4 regions of the Cupriavidus sp. FW306-01-F10A genome follow, and region 1 is predicted to be linked to each of the others. Evidence: predicted binding sites of a transcription regulator. Region 1 holds the regulator's gene; each other region holds the start of a gene.

Region 1 (4,291 bases):
CGCTCCTTTTGGATTAGCCACCCGGGCGTCACGAGTCCGGTGTGGCAAGGTTGAATAGCCTTAGATTATAGCCCGCATGGCGGCAAGTGCGCAAGCCGCTGATTACAGACAAATCAGGCGTTGGCAAACACGGCCTGCAGCCTTGCCGGATCCCGCGCCAGGCCTGAGTCGGCTGCCAGCGCCAGGGCCAGCAGCACGCGCGTCTTATAGGGATTGAGGTCCGTTGCGGAAACAAAAGCTCCATCCGTCGGGCTGAGCTGGGGCGGAATCGCCACATGGCCGGCCCCGGTGCGGGAACTGCGCACCACGGCCACGCCCGCGGCAGCGGCATCGGCCAGCGCCTCGGCCAGCACCTCATGCACAGAGCCATTGCCGGCGGCAGCCACCACCAGCCCGGCAACACCCGCGCGGACCAGCGCATCCACTGCCACCCTGCCCGGCTGCGCGTAGCTCGCCACGATCTCCACCATCGGCCACGCCGCCGGCATCGGCCCGATCACCCAGGCCACGCGTGGCGCGCGGGCGAAGCGCACGTAGTCGTCCTGCACGAAACCCAGCGGCCCGCTGGCCGAAACAAAGGCGTCCACCGCCGACGTGTGGGCCTTGGCCACATCCCGCGCAGCGTGGATCTGCTGGTTCAGCACCACCAGCACACCCTTGCCGCGCGCATCGGGATGAGCGGCCACGCGCACCGCATCCAGCAGGTTCAGCGGCCCATCGGCCGACAGCGACGTCGACGGCCGCATTGCCGCCGTCATCACCACGGGCACCGGACACGATTGCGTCAGGTGCAGCGCCATCGCAGTTTCTTCCAGCGTATCGGTGCCGTGGGTGATCACGATGCCAGCCACGTCGGGCTGCGCGGACCAGTGCTCAACCCGCGCCGCCAGCGTTTGCCAGAGCGTGAAGGTCATGTCCTTGCTGTCGACCTGGGCCACCTGCTCGGCCTCGATGCGAGCCGCCGACTGCAGCGCGGGCACCGCTGCCAGCAACGACGACACCGGCACGGTCGCCGCCTGGTAGCGTGCGCTGCTGGCAGAGTTTCCGGCCGCGCCAGCAATGGTGCCGCCGGTGGCCAGTACGACGATGCGAGGCAATTGGGTCATGGAGCGTGCAAAGAAAGTGGAAAGGCAGGAATGCCGATTGTAACGGGCGCGCCCCGCCTCGCCGCGGCTCTCGCCGGTGATCCGCATTCCGTCCATGAGACACGCCCCAAAAATTCTGCTTGCGCTCAGGCCGATACTGTATAAAATCACAGCATACTGTTTAAACATACAGTGCCCGGCCAGACGGATGCAGGATAAAGGATCGACCGATCCTCTTACCCGAAACCCCGCGGCCCCGCACGGAACGGCGATCCCATGGCGACCCTGACACCCCGGCAGCAGCAGATTTTCGATCTGATCCGCAACACGATCCGCCGCACCGGCTTTCCGCCCACGCGCGCCGAAATCGCCGCAGAGTTTGGCTTCTCCTCGCCCAATGCCGCGGAAGAACACCTGAGGGCGCTGGCACGCAAGGGCGTGATCGAACTGACCCCGGGCGCTTCACGCGGCATCCGCCTGAAGGTGGCACGCAGCGATTCGGAAATGCCCGACCAGTTTTCGTTGCCGATGGCCGGCGTGATGCAGCTGACGCTGCCGCTGGTGGGCCGCGTTGCCGCCGGCAGCCCGATACTCGCCGCCGAGCATATCGACCGCCAGTACCAGGTCGACGCCTCGGTCTTCGACGAACGCCCCGATTACCTGCTGCGAGTGCGCGGCCTGAGCATGCGCGATGCCGGCATCCTCGACGGCGACCTGCTGGCCGTGCGCCGCGCCAGCGAAGCCGCCAACGGCAAGATCGTGGTGGCGCGCCTGGGTGATGACGTGACCGTCAAGCGCCTGCAGCGTCGCGGTGGCCATATCGAACTGATCGCAGAAAACCCGGACTTCACCAACATCATCGTGGAGCCTGGCGAGGAGTTCTCGCTGGAAGGCATCGCCGTCGGGCTGATCCGATCCTCCGGCTTCTAACCGGGCACCGCAGGCCAACCGCCTGCGCGGGCCCACCCGCTTCCATTGCTTTGCAGACGCCGCCCGGCTTGCCGGGTGTTGACCCCGCTTTGCCTAAAAGAGGTGCCACCATGCCGCAAATCCACCAAGTCGCCGCCCGTCGCCCGGTCAAGCCTGTGCCGTTCCGCCAGAGCAAGGGCGTACGCGTCTACCAGGGTACGCAGCGCCGCACCATGGTCGGCAGCATGGCGGCGATCTGCCGCATGCTTGAACTCGAAACCGCCGAAAAGCTGGCCGCCTGAAATCTGCCGACTGTCTCCGAGCAGCTGCGGGCGCCGCCCTCAGCTACGCGGCGCACACGCCTTGGCTTCGGCTTCCAGCTCCGTCGGCGTCAGCTGCGGGAACCAAGTATCGCTCTTGCGCAGCTCCAGCGCCGTACCATCCTGCTTCGCCGTCAGCGAAATCAGATAGGCGTATTGGTATTCACCGCCAGACGTGGTCTGGCCGATGCGGATCTCGGTCTGGCTCTTCGCCGGATAGTTGACGACCGCGGCGTCATCGCCCAGATTGTTGCGCAGGCATTTCGCAACCTCACCCATCTTGGCGGGCGTGAACAAGCGCATCGGCGCACGCGCGCGAATGTCCTTTTCAGAAGTGCCGGTGGCACACCCTGCCACCATGGCTGCCATCGCTACGCCAACCGCTGCCGCTCGAACAGACATACCACCCCCGGGAAATGCAGAACGGCGCCCTCGCGAGGCGCCGTTCTGGGAAATGCTTTGGGGTGGCTGATGGGACTCGAACCCACGACAACAGGAATCTCAATCTTAGCCACCAAGCTAATAACGACGCGGGGTTCCGGGTAGTTCGTGGGAATACTGGAAGCCCGCATACGGCTCTAGGTCGGGGATTATATATCGAGTATTCCCACGGGCACACGGCTAATTTGTGTCGCATACCCCACCCGACAGAAATTACCTCTGGTTGCTTTCGCAGCGACCCTACGAGTAGCTATACTGTATATCCATACAGTACTCATATATGCCCCGCCATGTCGCCCGAACCTGCAAACTGCCCCATCTGCGGCACTGCCGCCGAGCGCACTCGCGCCCCATCTCATGGCTACCTCTACCGTTGCCCAAGCTGCGGCACCTTCCGCATCACCAGCAGCGCCCTGGTGCGCAAGAAAGACATTCCGAGTTCCGCCCGGGAAAATGTCCGGCTGTTGCGGGCTTACGGCCACCAGCCTCAGATCGAGGTTTCTCGGGACGGCGTGCGCATCGTCCCCGGTCGGAGCTGAGCATGGGCAACAGCAAAAAACGCGCGGCAGGCTGCCATCTTCCGACCGCAACCGCCGAGCCGTTCCCGGCTCCCGGCGCAAACGGCATTCTCAGTCGAGTTCAGGGGCACTACATTGCCGCTGGCCTGCAGACGTTGCCTCGCGCCACGCACGACGGGCCAAGCCATCATGCGGTCCTGGTCGAGGCCGGGCACCTTGGCACCGTGCGACTTTTCATCGAGAAGAAGCTGGCCCGCCACAACCGACACAGCCACTACTACTGGTCGGCCTATCGGGCTGAGCCGGCTGAACGGCAATAGCGCAGCCAGGCAACTACACCCCCGGGAAGCTGGCTGCCGGTAGCGGCACTATATGCAGCATGCCAAAGATGTAGTTGGGCGCGGCCGATCAGGCTTGCTCGTTCATCCGACCGGACTCAGGATGCCTGACGGCCAACCGCTTTCACGCTCGGCGCCCCCTGGCGCCAATCTCAGGGCGTGACTCGAAGCCCGCCTCAGTGCGGGCTCCTCTTGTCAGACGGCGCCTGATACCGGAGGGCGAGTGGCATGCAGAAACTGGATCCAGCGACTTCAGGAGATGGTCATGCCAGGAAGAAACATACATGTCGTACGAGTCGAAGGTCTTCAATGGATAGTTGAAATTGAGGATGGGTCCACCGACCGTCAATTCTTCCCCTCCCGGGAGGCGGCCATTGATGCAGGTACAGCAATGGCTCGGCAGGAGAAGGCCGATTTGATCATCCATGGCCGTGACGGACTGATTCGCAGGCGAAAGTGCTTTGGCGACGCCGCATGCGGGAGGCGTGCCGTTGCCGGCCGGCTACCGCTTGCACCGACGCTGAGCTGAGTGGCAAGACCTGCCCGCGGAAACGGAGTCTCGCAGTCACTGAAATCAATCTCGTCTCGCCCCCCTGCGCCATGGATCATTAGAGCGGCATCGCGGTCCATTGCCAAATGAACGAGACGGATAGATTGCACGTGCGCGACTTGGATCATCG
Region 2 (4,291 bases), on a different contig from region 1:
CTTCATCTGATGCGCGGCATCGGCGATAAAGCGCTTCTGGGTCTGCACCGACTGGTCCAGGCGCGCCAGCAGGTCGTTGAACGAACCCACCAGCGGTGTGATCTCCTGCGGCGCGGCGCGTTCGTCGATCGGGCTGGTATCGCCGGGGTTGCGCGCGCGGATGCGCTGCTGGATCGCGGTCAGCGGCGCCAGCCCGCGCGACAGCCCGAACCACACCAGCACCACCGCCAGCGGCAGGATCACGAACTGCGGCAGGATCACGCCCTTGATGATCTCGTTGGCCAGGCGCGCGCGCTTGTCCAGGGTCTCGGCCACCTGCACCAGCACCGGCTGGGTGCCGCTGACCTGCTTCAGGTCGATATAGGTGTAGGCCACGCGCACGTCGTTGCCGGCCACGCGGTCATCGCGCAGGGACACCAGCCCCGCATGGCCCTGGTCTTCCTCGGATGGCAGCGGCAGGTCGTGGTCGCCGGCGATGTATTCGCCGCGCTTGCCGACCACCTGGTAGTAGATGCTGTCGGTCTCGTCGGCGCGCAGGATCTCGCGCGCCGACAGCGGCAGCTGCAGCGTAATGCGCCCGTTGACCTCGCGCACCTGCTGCGAAAGCACAATGGCGCTGGCTTCGAGCGCGCGGTCGAAGGGCCCGTTGGCGATCGACTTGGCCACCAGGTAAGTCACCGCGATGCTCATCGGCCAGAGCAGCAGCAGCGGCGCCAGCATCCAGTCGAGGATCTCGCCGAACAATGAGCGCGGCGACGGATGCGTGGTGCTTTCCTCCAGGTGCGGCAGCGCGTCGGCCAGGTCCTGGTCGGCGGCGTCCGGGCCCGGGGTGGCGGAAGGAGAGGGTGGCGCGGCGCGGGGCGCGCGCCGCCAGGGTAGTCGCAGCAGGCTCATCTCGGCGGTTTGCGCTCAGGTCGGTCGCTTGGCCTGCGGTGGCGTTGGACGGAGGTCAGTCGTGCGCGGCCACCGCCGGCTGGAATTTCTCCAGGCAGTAGCCAAGCCCGCGCACGGTGGCGATGCGGATGCCGCCGACTTCGATCTTCTTGCGCAGCCGGTGCACGTAGACCTCGATGGCGTTGTTGCTGACTTCCTCGCCCCACTCGCACAGGTGGTCCACCAGTTGCTCTTTCGATACCAGGCGGCCGCTGCGTGTGAGCAGGATCTCCAGCAACCCGATCTCGCGCGCGGACAGGTCCAGCATCTGGTCGTTGAGATAGGCGATGCGCCCGACCTGGTCGTAGGCCAGCGGCCCGTGCCGCATCAGCGTGGCGCCGCCGCCGGCGCCGCGCCGCACCAGCGCGCGCACGCGCGCTTCAAGCTCGGACAGGGCAAAGGGCTTGGCCATATAGTCGTCGGCGCCCAGGTCCAGGCCCTTGACGCGCTCGTCGACGCTGTCGGCGGCGGTCAGGATCAGCACCGGCAGCATGGCGCCGCGCGCGCGCAGGCGCTTGAGCACTTCCAGCCCGGACATGCGCGGCAGGCCCAGGTCCAGGATCAGCAGGTCGAAGGTCTGGGTCGACAGCGCGGAATCGGCTTCCAGGCCGTTGGTGACGTGGTCGACGGCATAACCCGAGTGGCGTAGCGAGCGCGTCAGGCCGTCGGCCAGCACGTCGTCATCTTCGGCGATCAGAATGCGCATGGTTGTCTCCACCCTGGCCGGCATAGCCGGCGCCGGCGGAATGGGGCGCGATGGGGCTTGCCAAGCATACTGTTTTTTTATACAGTACCCGCACGTTCCGCTGGGGCTGCCCGGGGAGACCCCCTGGAGAGCGGCCGCGCAGACAGCCGGGCCGGCGCTGGAGCCGGAAAATGCCGGTGCCGCGCCACATGCGGCCTATTTATACACCATTGATTCAAGGACGACCATGGACGACAAGAAGGCAGGTGCCGGCGTGAGCGCCGAGAAGCAGAAGGCGCTTGCCGCCGCGCTCTCCCAGATCGAGAAGCAGTTCGGCAAGGGCTCGATCATGCGCCTGGGCGACGGCGAGGTCGAGAAGGACATTCAGGTGGTATCCACCGGTTCGCTCGGCCTGGACATCGCGCTTGGCGTCGGCGGCCTGCCGCGCGGCCGCGTGGTCGAGATCTATGGTCCGGAATCGTCGGGCAAGACCACGCTGACGCTGCAGGTCGTGGCCGAGATGCAGAAGCTGGGCGGCACCTGCGCCTTTATCGACGCCGAGCACGCGCTGGACGTCAGCTACGCCAACAAGCTGGGCGTCAACGTCGGCGACCTGCTGATCTCGCAGCCGGACACCGGCGAACAGGCGCTGGAAATCACCGATGCGCTGGTGCGCTCGGGCTCGATCGACCTGATCGTGATCGACTCGGTGGCGGCGCTGGTGCCCAAGGCCGAAATCGAAGGCGAAATGGGCGATTCGCTGCCGGGCCTGCAGGCCCGCCTGATGAGCCAGGCGCTGCGCAAGCTGACCGGCACCATCAAGCGCACCAACTGCCTGGTGATCTTCATCAACCAGATCCGCATGAAGATCGGGGTGATGTTCGGCTCGCCGGAAACCACCACCGGCGGCAACGCGCTCAAGTTCTACGCCTCGGTGCGCCTGGATATCCGCCGCATCGGCTCGATCAAGAAGGGCGACGACGTGATCGGCAACGAGACCAAGGTCAAGGTGGTCAAGAACAAGGTCTCGCCGCCGTTCCGCGAAGCCTTCTTCGACATCCTGTACGGCCAGGGCATCTCGCGCCAGGGCGAGATCATCGACCTGGGCGTGGACGCCAAGATCGTCGAGAAGTCCGGCGCCTGGTACAGCTACAACGGCGACAAGATCGGCCAGGGCAAGGACAACGCGCGCGAATACCTGCGCGAGAACCCTGACATCGCCGCCGAGATTGAAAACAAGGTGCGCGCCGCGCTGGGCGTGGTGGCCATGAACCCCACGGCGGCTGCCACGCCGGTAGCGGTCGAAGACTGACCGCGCCAGCGGCCATTGCGCCATCAGGAAGGCCGGGGCATCGCCGATGCCCCGGCCTTTTTGCTTGGCGCGGACCCCTCCATCCACAGATTCCGGCAACCATGGCAACCCGTCCCCCGCTTTCGCTGAAGGCCCGCGCTGTCGGCTACCTGTCGCGCCGCGAGCACAGCCGCGCCGAACTGGCGCGCAAGCTGGCGCCGCATGCCGAGTCGGCCGAGCAGCTGGAGCAGTTGCTGGACGCGCTGGAGCGCGAGAACTGGCTGTCGAACCAGCGCTTTGCCGACAGCCTGGTGCACCGCCGCGGCGCCCGCTACGGCACCGCGCGCGTGATGCAGGAAGCCAAGACCCACAAGCTCGGCAGCGAGCAGCTGGGCGATCTGCAGGAGCGGCTGCGCGCCACGGAAGTGGCGCGCGCCCGTGAGGTCTGGCGCAAGCGCTTCGGCACCCCGCCGGACACGCCCGAGGCGCGGGCCAAGCAGATCCGCTTCATGGTGGCGCGCGGGTTTTCGCGTTCGGTCGTCAGCAAGATCATCCAGGGTGCGGACGAAGACTACGGCGACGACGGTGGCGAGGCCTGATGCGCCATGGTCGGCCGACAATCCCGCTGCGACAGTTGCTGCACAAGGATGTTCCCGGCCAAAGCGGCGCGGCATGTTAAACTCCCCCGGTTTTCGGTGCTCCGGCACCGCCGTTCCCCAGCCCCCCGTATTTCCAGCCTGGCCATGCCTCTGTCCCAGCCCGTCAACCGCTCCCAGCGTCACCGTCGCGCCATTACGGCCGAGGCGTACCAGAGAGAGGACGGCTTGTGGGACATCGAGGTGCGCCTGACCGACACCAAGCCTCGCGACATCGAACTGGCCGGCGACCGCGTCCGCCCGGTAGGCCAGCCCCTGCACGACCTGTGGCTGCGCGTCACCATCAATGAGGAAATGACGGTGCTGGATGCCGAGGCCTGCTCGGACTGGGTGCCGTATCCGTCCCATTGCGACACGATCGGCCCGGCTTACCGCAAGCTGATCGGCCTGAACCTGCGCAAGGGCTTTCGCAAGGCTGTGCGCGAGCGCCTCGGCGGCATGCATGGTTGCTCGCACCTGACCGAGGCCGCTGGCGTGCTGCCCAGCACGGCGATCCAGGCCTTTGCCGGTGAAGTCATCAATATCCGCGACAACGGCGAGGACGACCCGAATCCGGAGCCGCCCTATCAGTTGAACGGCTGCCACGCCCTGCGTTTCGATGGCGAGGTGGTTCGTCAGTTTTACCCGCGCTGGTATGGTCACCAGCCGACGCCCAAGGTACGGGCCGAGGCAGCACCTGCCGTCGCAACTGCGCCTCAGGCGCCGCCCGCGGCCAATGGCGACCGC
Region 3 (4,291 bases), on a different contig from region 1:
TCATGTCGCCGAGCGTCGCGCCCAGGACCCGCTCCATCGGATGCGCTTCGGGCGCGACAACATGCACTTCCAGTCCTCGCGTTCGCAGCGCCGCCGCGACTTCCATCCCGATAAAGCTTGCGCCCACCACGACGCATCGGCGTGCCATGCCGAGACGCGCGATCAAGGCGTCGCAGTCGGCCAGCGTACGGAGCACGCTCACGTGCGGCAAGGTTGCGCCAGGAACGTCGAGCCGTATCGGCACGGCACCGACGGCAAGCAGAAGCGCGCCGTAGCTCACGTTGCTGCCATCCGAGAGCGTGACGGATTTTTGCGCGGGGCTGAGCTTGACGACACGGTTGTTAGAGCGCACGTCGATGTCGTGATCCGCGTAGAACGTCGGTGGCCGCATTGGCAGCCAGTCCGCGTTTGCTGTCCCGGCGAGGTAGTCTTTCGACAGATTCGGCCGATCGTACGGCAATGAGCGATCGGCGCTCAGCAGCGTGACTGGGCCGCTATAGCCTTCGCGCCGCAGGGTTTCGACCGCGGCAGTCCCGGCGGCGCCGCCGCCGATGATCACCACGGATTCAGGGAGTCGGGCCGAGGCAAGCCTCGGTGGCCGCATCGCCGGCAGCGCTTCGCGGACGAAGGCCTTCCCGTCTTGCTGTTCCACGCGCCAGCATTTCAGATCGTCCTGGGCGGGCGGCCCGAGGACCTCGCCGGTGCGAAGACTGAAGCAGGCGTGATGCCACGGACATCGGATCGTGTCGCCGACCAGCAGGCCGTCCGCCAGTGGCGCGCCATAGTGGGTACAGGTCGCACCGATGGCAAACAGTTCATCAGCCCAACGCACAAGCAAGACCGGCTTGCCGCCAACCTGGCCTGTCACCATGCCGCCGTCAGCAATGTCAGCCAGCGGCACGCCCTGGGCGAGATCGGGCTTATCCGTGGAGGAAGAGCTTTTGGTCATGGCGTCTCTCCTTGCCGGTCATGGCACAGGGCCATTATCGACCTCGATGCCGCCAAATGAAAGGCGCATGCAGCGTTACAAACTGCGCGACGGCACGGATATTATTCACGGAAGACCAGCCTCCTTTCCTGACGAAGGGTCATCCGGATGAATACCCCCATGAACAGACCCGCCCGCTTCGCTATCGGCAAGCGCATTGCACCCGCACGCTTTCTGCTGTGCGGCGCCATATTGATCGTTGCGACCGTTGCCGCGGGTGCGCTCGGCGCGGAGCCACGCATCGCCCTGCTGATCGGTTTCGATCTCGCGGCCCTTGTCTTCCTTGGCGCCGCGCTGCCACTGTTGCGCGCCGATCCTGCTGCCATGCGGCGCACGGCGGAACACAACGATGCCAACCGCACAGCGCTGCTCACGATCACGGTGCTGCTCTCGATGGTGATCCTGGTCGCAATCGGTACGCTGATCGCGCGCCCCGAGACACCGCACTGGGCCGACATCGCGCTGATCGTCGCCACGCTCATCCTGTCCTGGCTTTTTGCCAACACCGTTTTCACGCTGCACTATGCACATCTCTACTATCTCCAGACCGCTACCGGCGACCAGGGCGGGCTGCAGGTGCCAGGCGTGCAGCACCCCAGCTATTGGGACTTCCTCTATTTCAGCTTCACGCTGGGCATGACTTTCCAGACTTCTGACGTGACCATCGCCGGCGCCCACATGCGCAGGGTGGTCCTGGGCCACTGCGTGGCCGCGTTCCTTTTCAACATGGGGATTCTGGCGTTCACTGTGAATGCCCTGGGTGGCTTGTAGTCGACTTGGCCGTGCGCCCGAAGTGTTCCTGGACAAACTCCTTGCGTCCCGCTGGATACTGTATATATTTACAGTACCTGTATGGATGAACAGTAGGAGTCCCGTCCATGGAACACCTGATCCGTGTGCAAAACGACTATGACCGCCAGGTGCTGGCCTGGCTGCGCGGGCGCATCGGCGATGCCGCGCTGCAGACCGCGGCGCTGCGCCTGGGCGGCCAGCGCAAGCCTTACCTGTCAACGATCTGCCGCAGCCTGGGCATCCGCCCGCCCAGCCGCCGCCAGTTCGCGGCCGAGGCGGCGCGCATGCACCGCGCAGTAGGCGATACCTACCTGGCCCGTATCCGCGAAATCCTTGGCCAGTCACCTGCCGAAGCTGTGCTGCGCCAGTAAGCAGTAGCCGATCACCGGCCATGCCGGCGCCACCGGGCTCGCGCCGGCCGTATCATGAAGCCCCGTTGCCGTCACACGGCACGGGGCTTTTTTCATCCCTAGCCAAGGCCGATATGAGCGAACACCGCATCCCTACCGCCGCCCTGCACCAGTGGGTGGCCGATCTCTGGCTTGCCGCGGGCAGCAGCACGCAAGAGGCGAGCCTGACGGCCGACCACCTGGTCGGCGCCAACCTGAGCGGGCATGACTCGCACGGCGTCGGCATGATCCCGCGCTATGTGCTGGCCTGGCAGGCCGACGAGCTGCAGCTGAACCAGCAGGTCAGCGTGCTGCACGATGCCGGCAGCATGCTGAGCCTGGACGGCAACCGCGGCATGGGCCAGGCGGTGACGGCGCAGGCCATGGACATGGCCATCGGCCGCGCGCGCGAGCATGGCGTCTGCGTGATGGGCCTGCGGCAGTCGCACCACCTGGGGCGCGTGGGCCACTGGGCCGAGCAGGCCACCGCCGCCGGCATGATCTCGATCCACTTCGTCAACGTGCTGTCCAAGCCCATCGTGGCGCCGCACGGCGGCTACGATGCGCGCTACGGCACCAACCCGTTCACCATCGGCGTGCCGGTGGCGGGCGAGCCGCCGCTGGTGCTGGACTTCGCCACCAGCGCGATCGCGCTGGGCAAGGTGCGCGTGGCCCACAACAAGGGCGTGCCGGTGGCGCCCGGCTGCCTGCTGGACGCGCATGGCGAGCCCAGCGCCGACCCTGCCGTGATGTACCCCGCCGACGGCGCGCCGCCAGGCGCGCTGCGGCCTTTTGGCGAACACAAGGGCCATGTGCTGGCCGTGATGTGCGAGCTGCTGGGCGCCGCGGTCACCGGCGGCCACACCATCCGCCCCGAAACGCTGCGGCATCAGCATGCGGTCTGGAACAACATGCTGGCGATCGTGTTCGATCCCGCACGCCTGGGCACCAGCACGTCATTCGGGCATGAAGTGGCGGCGTTCGCCGACTGGATGAAGGCGTCGCGGCTGCAGCCGGGGCAGGATGGCATCCGCCTGCCGGGCGAGCCCGAACGGGCCTGGCGCGCCGCCCGCGCCGCCCATGTCCCGGTTGACGCCGGTACGCTGGCGCAGCTGGACGATGCCGCCGCGCGGGTGGCGGCCGCGCGCGCCGGCGCGCAGCCTGCGCCGGGGCCGCTGTCTGCGCTGGCGTGCGACTGACTATCATCAGAGATGAACCCGGCGTCGTGCGCGACGCACGGCCGGCCTCGCGCCTGACCACTACCGGACACTGACATGAGCAAGATCGGCTTTATCGGACTTGGTGTGATGGGCAAGCCCATGGTGCAGCACCTTGTCGACGGCGGGCATACCGTGTTCGCCCATACGCGCAGCGGCGTGCCGCAAGACCTGCAGGACGCTGGCGTGAATGCCTGCGCCAGCGCCGAGGAGGTGGCGAAGCAGTCGGAAACCATCATCCTGATGCTGCCTGACACGCCCGACGTGGAGCGGGTGCTGTTTGGCGAGAAGGGGGTCGCTGACGGCCTTGCCGACACGGCAGGCGGCGTTACCGTGATCGACATGAGCTCGATCTCGCCGATCGCCACGCGCGAGTTCGCGCGCTGCATCGAAGCGCTCGGCGCCGACTATATCGATGCGCCGGTCTCCGGCGGCGAGGTCGGGGCCAAGGCGGGCACGCTGTCGATCATGGCCGGCGGCAAGCAGGAAGTATTCGACCGCGTGCTGCCGATCCTGCAGCTGATGGGCAAGAACATCACGCGCGTGGGCGAGGCCGGCGACGGCCAGGTGGCCAAGGTGGCCAACCAGGTGATCGTGGCGCTGACCATCGAGGCGGTCAGCGAAGCGCTGGTGCTGGCCGCCCGCGCCGGCGCCGATCCCGCGCGCGTGCGCGAGGCGCTGATGGGCGGCTTTGCCAGCTCGCGCATCCTGGAAGTGCATGGCGAACGCATGATCAAGCGCACCTTCGACCCGGGCTTCCGCATCGCGCTGCACCAGAAGGACCTGGAACTGGCGCTGTCCACCGCGCGCCAGCTCGGCGTGGGCCTGCCCAACACGGCGTCGTGCCAGCAGCTGTTCAATGTCTGCAGCGGGCTGGGCGGCGCGGGCTGGGATCATTCCGGACT
Region 4 (4,291 bases), on a different contig from region 1:
GGATGAATCGCGTACGCGACGCATACACATGCCGGTCGCCAAATCCCACCTGCTGGTGCACGTAGAACCGCTGCGGCACGATGACGTCCAGATGGTCCTTGGCCCGCGTCATCGCCACATACAGCAGGCGCCGCTCTTCCTCGATCTCCTCGGTCGTGCCCGTCGCCAGATCGCTCGGCATGCACCCGTCCACGGCGTTCAACACATACACTGCCTTCCACTCCTGCCCCTTGGCCGAATGGATGGTCGACAGGATCAGGTAGTCCTCGTCGCGCGAGGGCACGCCGGATTCATCGCTGGAGGCGCTGGGCGGGTCCAGCGTCAGCTCGGTCAGGAAGCGCTCGCGCGCGCCGTAGGTGGCGGCGATGCGCTCCAGCTGCTGCAGGTCGGCCTGGCGCGCGGCGGCGTCGTCGTGCAGGCGCTCCAGGTGCGGCGCGTACCAGGCCAGCACCTGCTCGAATTCCGACGGCCACGGCGAGGTGGGCGCCATCAGCGCGCGCGCCAGTGCCAGCAGGTCGGCCCAGGCGGGTGCGGCGGCCGGCGGCGGCTCGAATTCCTCCAGCGAGAACAAGGGCTCGGTGGCCAGCGCCATCGCATCGAGCACGCGCGCCGCGGTCTTGGGGCCGATGCCGGGCAGCAGCTGCAGCGTGCGGAAGCCCGCCATGCGGTCGCGCGGGTTTTCCAGCCAGCGCACCACCGCCAGCACGTCCTTGACGTGGGTCGATTCCAGGAATTTCAGCCCGCCGAACTTCACGAACGGGATATTGCGCCGGGCCAGCTCGATCTCTACCTGCGCGCTGTGGTCGGCGGCGCGGAACAGCACCGCCTGTGCCATCAGCGTCAGGCCCGCCTCGCGCCGCGCCAGCACCTGCTCGACCACGTAGCGGGCCTGGTCGGCCTCATCGTTGACCACGATCACGCCGGGCTTTTCGGCCGAGGCGCGCTCGGACCACAGGTCCTTGGTATAGCGCTCGGCCGCCAGCCCGATCACGGCGTTGGCGGCCTGCAGGATCGGCTGCGTCGAGCGGTAGTTCTGCGACAGCGTGACCTGCTGCGCGGCCGGCGTGAACCGAGCCGGGAAGTCCAGGATATTGCGCACGGTGGCGCCGCGGAAAGCGTAGATCGACTGCGCGTCGTCGCCCACCACGGTCAGGCCGCGGCCGTCCGGCCGCATGGCCAGCAGGATCGACGCCTGCAGCGCATTGGTGTCCTGGTATTCGTCGACCAGCACGTGGTCGAAGCGCGCGCCCATGTCCTGCGCGATGGTGGGCTCGGCCATGGCCTGCGCCCAGTACAGCAGCAGGTCGTCATAGTCCAGCACATGCTGCCTCTGCTTGGCCTCGACATAGCCGGCGAACAGGGTGCGCAGCGCATCGGCCCACATCGCGTAGCGCGGGAACTGCTGCTTGAGCACGTCTTCCAGCGGCGCCTGGGTATTGACCACGCGCGAGTAGATCGCCAGGCAGGTTTCCTTCTTCGGGAAGCGGCTGGCGGTCTCGGACAGGCCCAGGTCGTGGCGCACCACGTGCATCAGGTCGGCGGCATCGCCGCGGTCGCTGATGGTGAAGGCAGGCGACAGGCCCAGGGTCTCGGCGTATTCGCGCAGCAGGCGCGCGCCGATGGCGTGGAAGGTGCCGGACCACTGCAGCGCCGCGCGCCCCGCGCCGGTCTGGGTGCCGAGTGCCTGGTCGACGATGCGCTCGACGCGCCGTCCCATCTCGGCCGCGGCGCGGCGCGAGAACGTCAGCAGCAGGATGCGGCGCGGATCGGCGCCGGCCAGCACCAGGTGCGCGACCCGGTGCGCCAGCGTATTGGTCTTGCCCGAGCCGGCGCCGGCGATGATCAGCAGCGGCGCGTCGCTGCCGTGTTCCACCGCGGCGCGCTGCTCCGGGTTGAGCCGGGACAGGTAGGCGGGGACGTCATCGGCTTCAGGGGCCGCGAGGTCGGTGGCGGGGGCTAGGTCCAAAGTCACAGGCGGGGCTCGGGGATGGCTCAGAAAAGGCTGGCGCCAACTGTATATCCATACAGGGATGTCGCGCAACCTGCTGCCCTGGCGATCATGCGTAAAAACAAAAAAAGGTGCTCGATGAGCACCTTTTTGCTGCGGTTGCCGCCGGGAACGTTACGCGGACTTTGCCAGCGCGCCATCCAGCAGCTTGTGCAGCGCATCCCACTCGGGCTCGCCCACATAGCGCTTCAGGATGCGGCCGTCCTTGTCGACCACGAAGGTGGTCGGCGTCAGCTGCACATTGCCGAAGGCCTTGGCCGCGGTGCCGTCGGAATCCATCGCCACCTTGAACGGCAGGCCGCGCGTCTTGGCGTAGTTCATCACATACATGGGCGGGTCGTAGTTCATCGCCACGGCGACGAATTCCAGCCCCTTGCCCTTGAACTGCTCATAGGTGCGGACCATGTCCGGCATTTCCTTGACGCAGGTGGCGCAGCTGGTGGCCCAGAAATTGATCATGTAGACCTTGCCCTTGAGGTCGGCGGTGCTGACCTTCTCGCCCGACAGCAGCGTGAAGGTGGCCGCCGGGGCCGTATTGGCCGGCGACAGCGCGCGGTAGCCGAACCAGCCCAGCAGCGCGAGCACGACCACGGCCACGACGATGGGCCAGGGCTTGCGGGAGGTTTTGGTGGCAGGAGCAGCAGTGGTCATGGAATCCGGGTCAGGCAGGTTCGGTCAGCAATGGGACATTCTAATGCCGCGGGCGTTCGCGCGCTGCGCGGGGCCGGGCTGCGGCAATCTGCCGCAAGCGCCCCAACCGGTTCAGCGCCGGGTGGCGATGGCGGCGCGTGCCTGGTCCAGCGCCTGTTCCAGGTAGGCGCCGTAGAAATCCGGCTGCATGCCGCGCAGCGGGCCGGCGGCGGCGCGGCCCTGGCGGTCCAGGAACAGCACCGTGGGCGCCACCCGCACCTGGTGCGCGCGGGCCCACGCGCGCGCGGTGGTCAGGCTGCCGTCGGCATCGCGCAGCGGGGTGTCGGCGGTCATGTCGAGCTCGCGCACGGCAATTTCGCCGGCGGCGGCCTGCGGGCCCAGGTAGTTGCGGCGCACGGCATCGCAATAGCTGCAGCCCGGCATCGACACCAGCACCACCAGCGGCTCGCCGCGGCGCGCGGCCTCGGTGCCGTGGGCGCCCAGGTCGGTGGCCGGCGGCAGGTGGGCGGGGCTGGCGGCGGCGGGCATGCCGGTCGCGGCTGCCAGCAACGCGCTCGCGGCCACCCAACGCAAGCTGGTGATGGCAAAGGCGTGGCGGGCGATGCGGGCGGCAGGCATGGTGGAAACCGGGGCAGTGGGGCAGCGGGAGCGGCGCGGCAAGCACTGGCGCGCCGCTTTCGGGATAATACCGGTTTCCGCCCGCAGGCGATGGCGCCCGCCAGCGCCGCCCGCAGCCTGTCCGCGCCGTCCCCCCATGGATTCCCGATGCGTCTTGTGCCGCCCCCGCCGAGCTTTCCTGCCGCTGTCCGCCGGCCGCTGCTGTGCTGTGCCGCTGTGCTGGCATTTGCCCTGTGCGCCTGTTCTCCGCGCTATGACTGGCGCACCATCCAGTCCGGCGAGGGCGCCTATGCCGCGCTCTATCCGGGCAAGCCCACCAGCGCCGCGCGCGATGTGACCATTGCCGGGCGCAAGCTGCCGATGACGATGGAAGCCGCGCGCGTCGACGACACGCTGTTCGCCGTGGGCGTGGTGACGCTGCCCGCCGATGACGAAGCGCTGCGGCGCGAGGCGCTCGCGGCGATGCAGGCCGGCCTGCTGGCCAACCTTGGCACGCCCTCGGGCGAGCCGCGCGCGCGGCCCGTCACCGTGATGAGTGCAGACCGTCCGGGCCGCCCGCTTGCCGGCGTGGAAGTGCAGGCGAGCGGGGTGTCGCCGCAGGACCAGTCGCCGCGCCGGCTGACGGCGCGCCTGGTGGCCGTGGGTACGCGCGCGTACCAGGCGGTGGTGCTGGAATCGGGCGATGCCGCGCGCGACGCGCGCCAGGCCGAGCAGGTGGAGCAGTTCCTGGGCGGCTTCCACCCGTTCTGACGCGCCGCGCCGCAGGAAACATTGTTTGTGCCGTGGCTGCGGGATCGTGGCCCCGGCATGGTAGTCGTCAAAGGAGAGTTGGAATGCGTTGGGAAGTCTGGTTGGCTTATTTCGCCGCGTGCTGGGTGATCGCCGTGTCGCCAGGGTCGGGCGCGGTGCTGTCGATGAGCCATGGGCTCTCGTACGGGCTGCGCAGGACCACTACCACCATCTTCGGCCTGCAGGCCGGGCTGGTGATCGTGCTGCTGGTGGCGGGCGGCGGCC

The links. Region 1 encodes LexA, which represses DNA repair genes until DNA is damaged. Its sites were predicted from a motif close to ACTGTATNNNNATACAGT; they were not measured.
Region 2: the regulator LexA is predicted to act here: its motif matches at 1,708-1,725, upstream of recA (recombinase RecA).
Region 3: the regulator LexA is predicted to act here: its motif matches at 1,817-1,834, upstream of AC3WLF_RS18055 (CppA family protein).
Region 4: the regulator LexA is predicted to act here: its motif matches at 2,012-2,029, upstream of AC3WLF_RS07420 (ATP-dependent helicase).

Annotation. Positions count from the first base shown of each region.
Region 1 is NZ_JBYSYA010000008.1:168,932-173,222, forward strand. Features, by position in the region: gene AC3WLF_RS14440 (asparaginase) at 114-1,106, opposite strand; gene lexA (transcriptional repressor LexA) at 1,362-2,015, shown strand; gene AC3WLF_RS14450 (hypothetical protein) at 2,126-2,296, shown strand; gene AC3WLF_RS14455 (hypothetical protein) at 2,336-2,683, opposite strand; gene AC3WLF_RS14460 (hypothetical protein) at 3,297-3,593, shown strand; gene AC3WLF_RS14465 (DUF2188 domain-containing protein) at 3,877-4,140, shown strand.
Region 2 is NZ_JBYSYA010000032.1:12,385-16,675, forward strand. Features, by position in the region: gene AC3WLF_RS28765 (sensor histidine kinase) at 1-894, opposite strand, end outside; gene AC3WLF_RS28770 (response regulator) at 950-1,639, opposite strand; gene recA (recombinase RecA) at 1,866-2,930, shown strand; gene recX (recombination regulator RecX) at 3,032-3,508, shown strand; gene AC3WLF_RS28785 (DUF2889 domain-containing protein) at 3,653-4,291, shown strand, end outside.
Region 3 is NZ_JBYSYA010000012.1:4,399-8,689, forward strand. Features, by position in the region: gene AC3WLF_RS18045 (FAD-dependent oxidoreductase) at 1-949, opposite strand, end outside; gene AC3WLF_RS18050 (DUF1345 domain-containing protein) at 1,109-1,759, shown strand; gene AC3WLF_RS18055 (CppA family protein) at 1,867-2,151, shown strand; gene AC3WLF_RS18060 (malate/lactate/ureidoglycolate dehydrogenase) at 2,265-3,368, shown strand; gene AC3WLF_RS18065 (2-hydroxy-3-oxopropionate reductase) at 3,444-4,291, shown strand, end outside.
Region 4 is NZ_JBYSYA010000004.1:34,365-38,655, forward strand. Features, by position in the region: gene AC3WLF_RS07420 (ATP-dependent helicase) at 1-1,972, opposite strand, end outside; gene AC3WLF_RS07425 (TlpA disulfide reductase family protein) at 2,123-2,659, opposite strand; gene AC3WLF_RS07430 (SoxW family protein) at 2,771-3,277, opposite strand; gene AC3WLF_RS07435 (hypothetical protein) at 3,425-4,027, shown strand; gene AC3WLF_RS07440 (LysE family transporter) at 4,111-4,291, shown strand, end outside.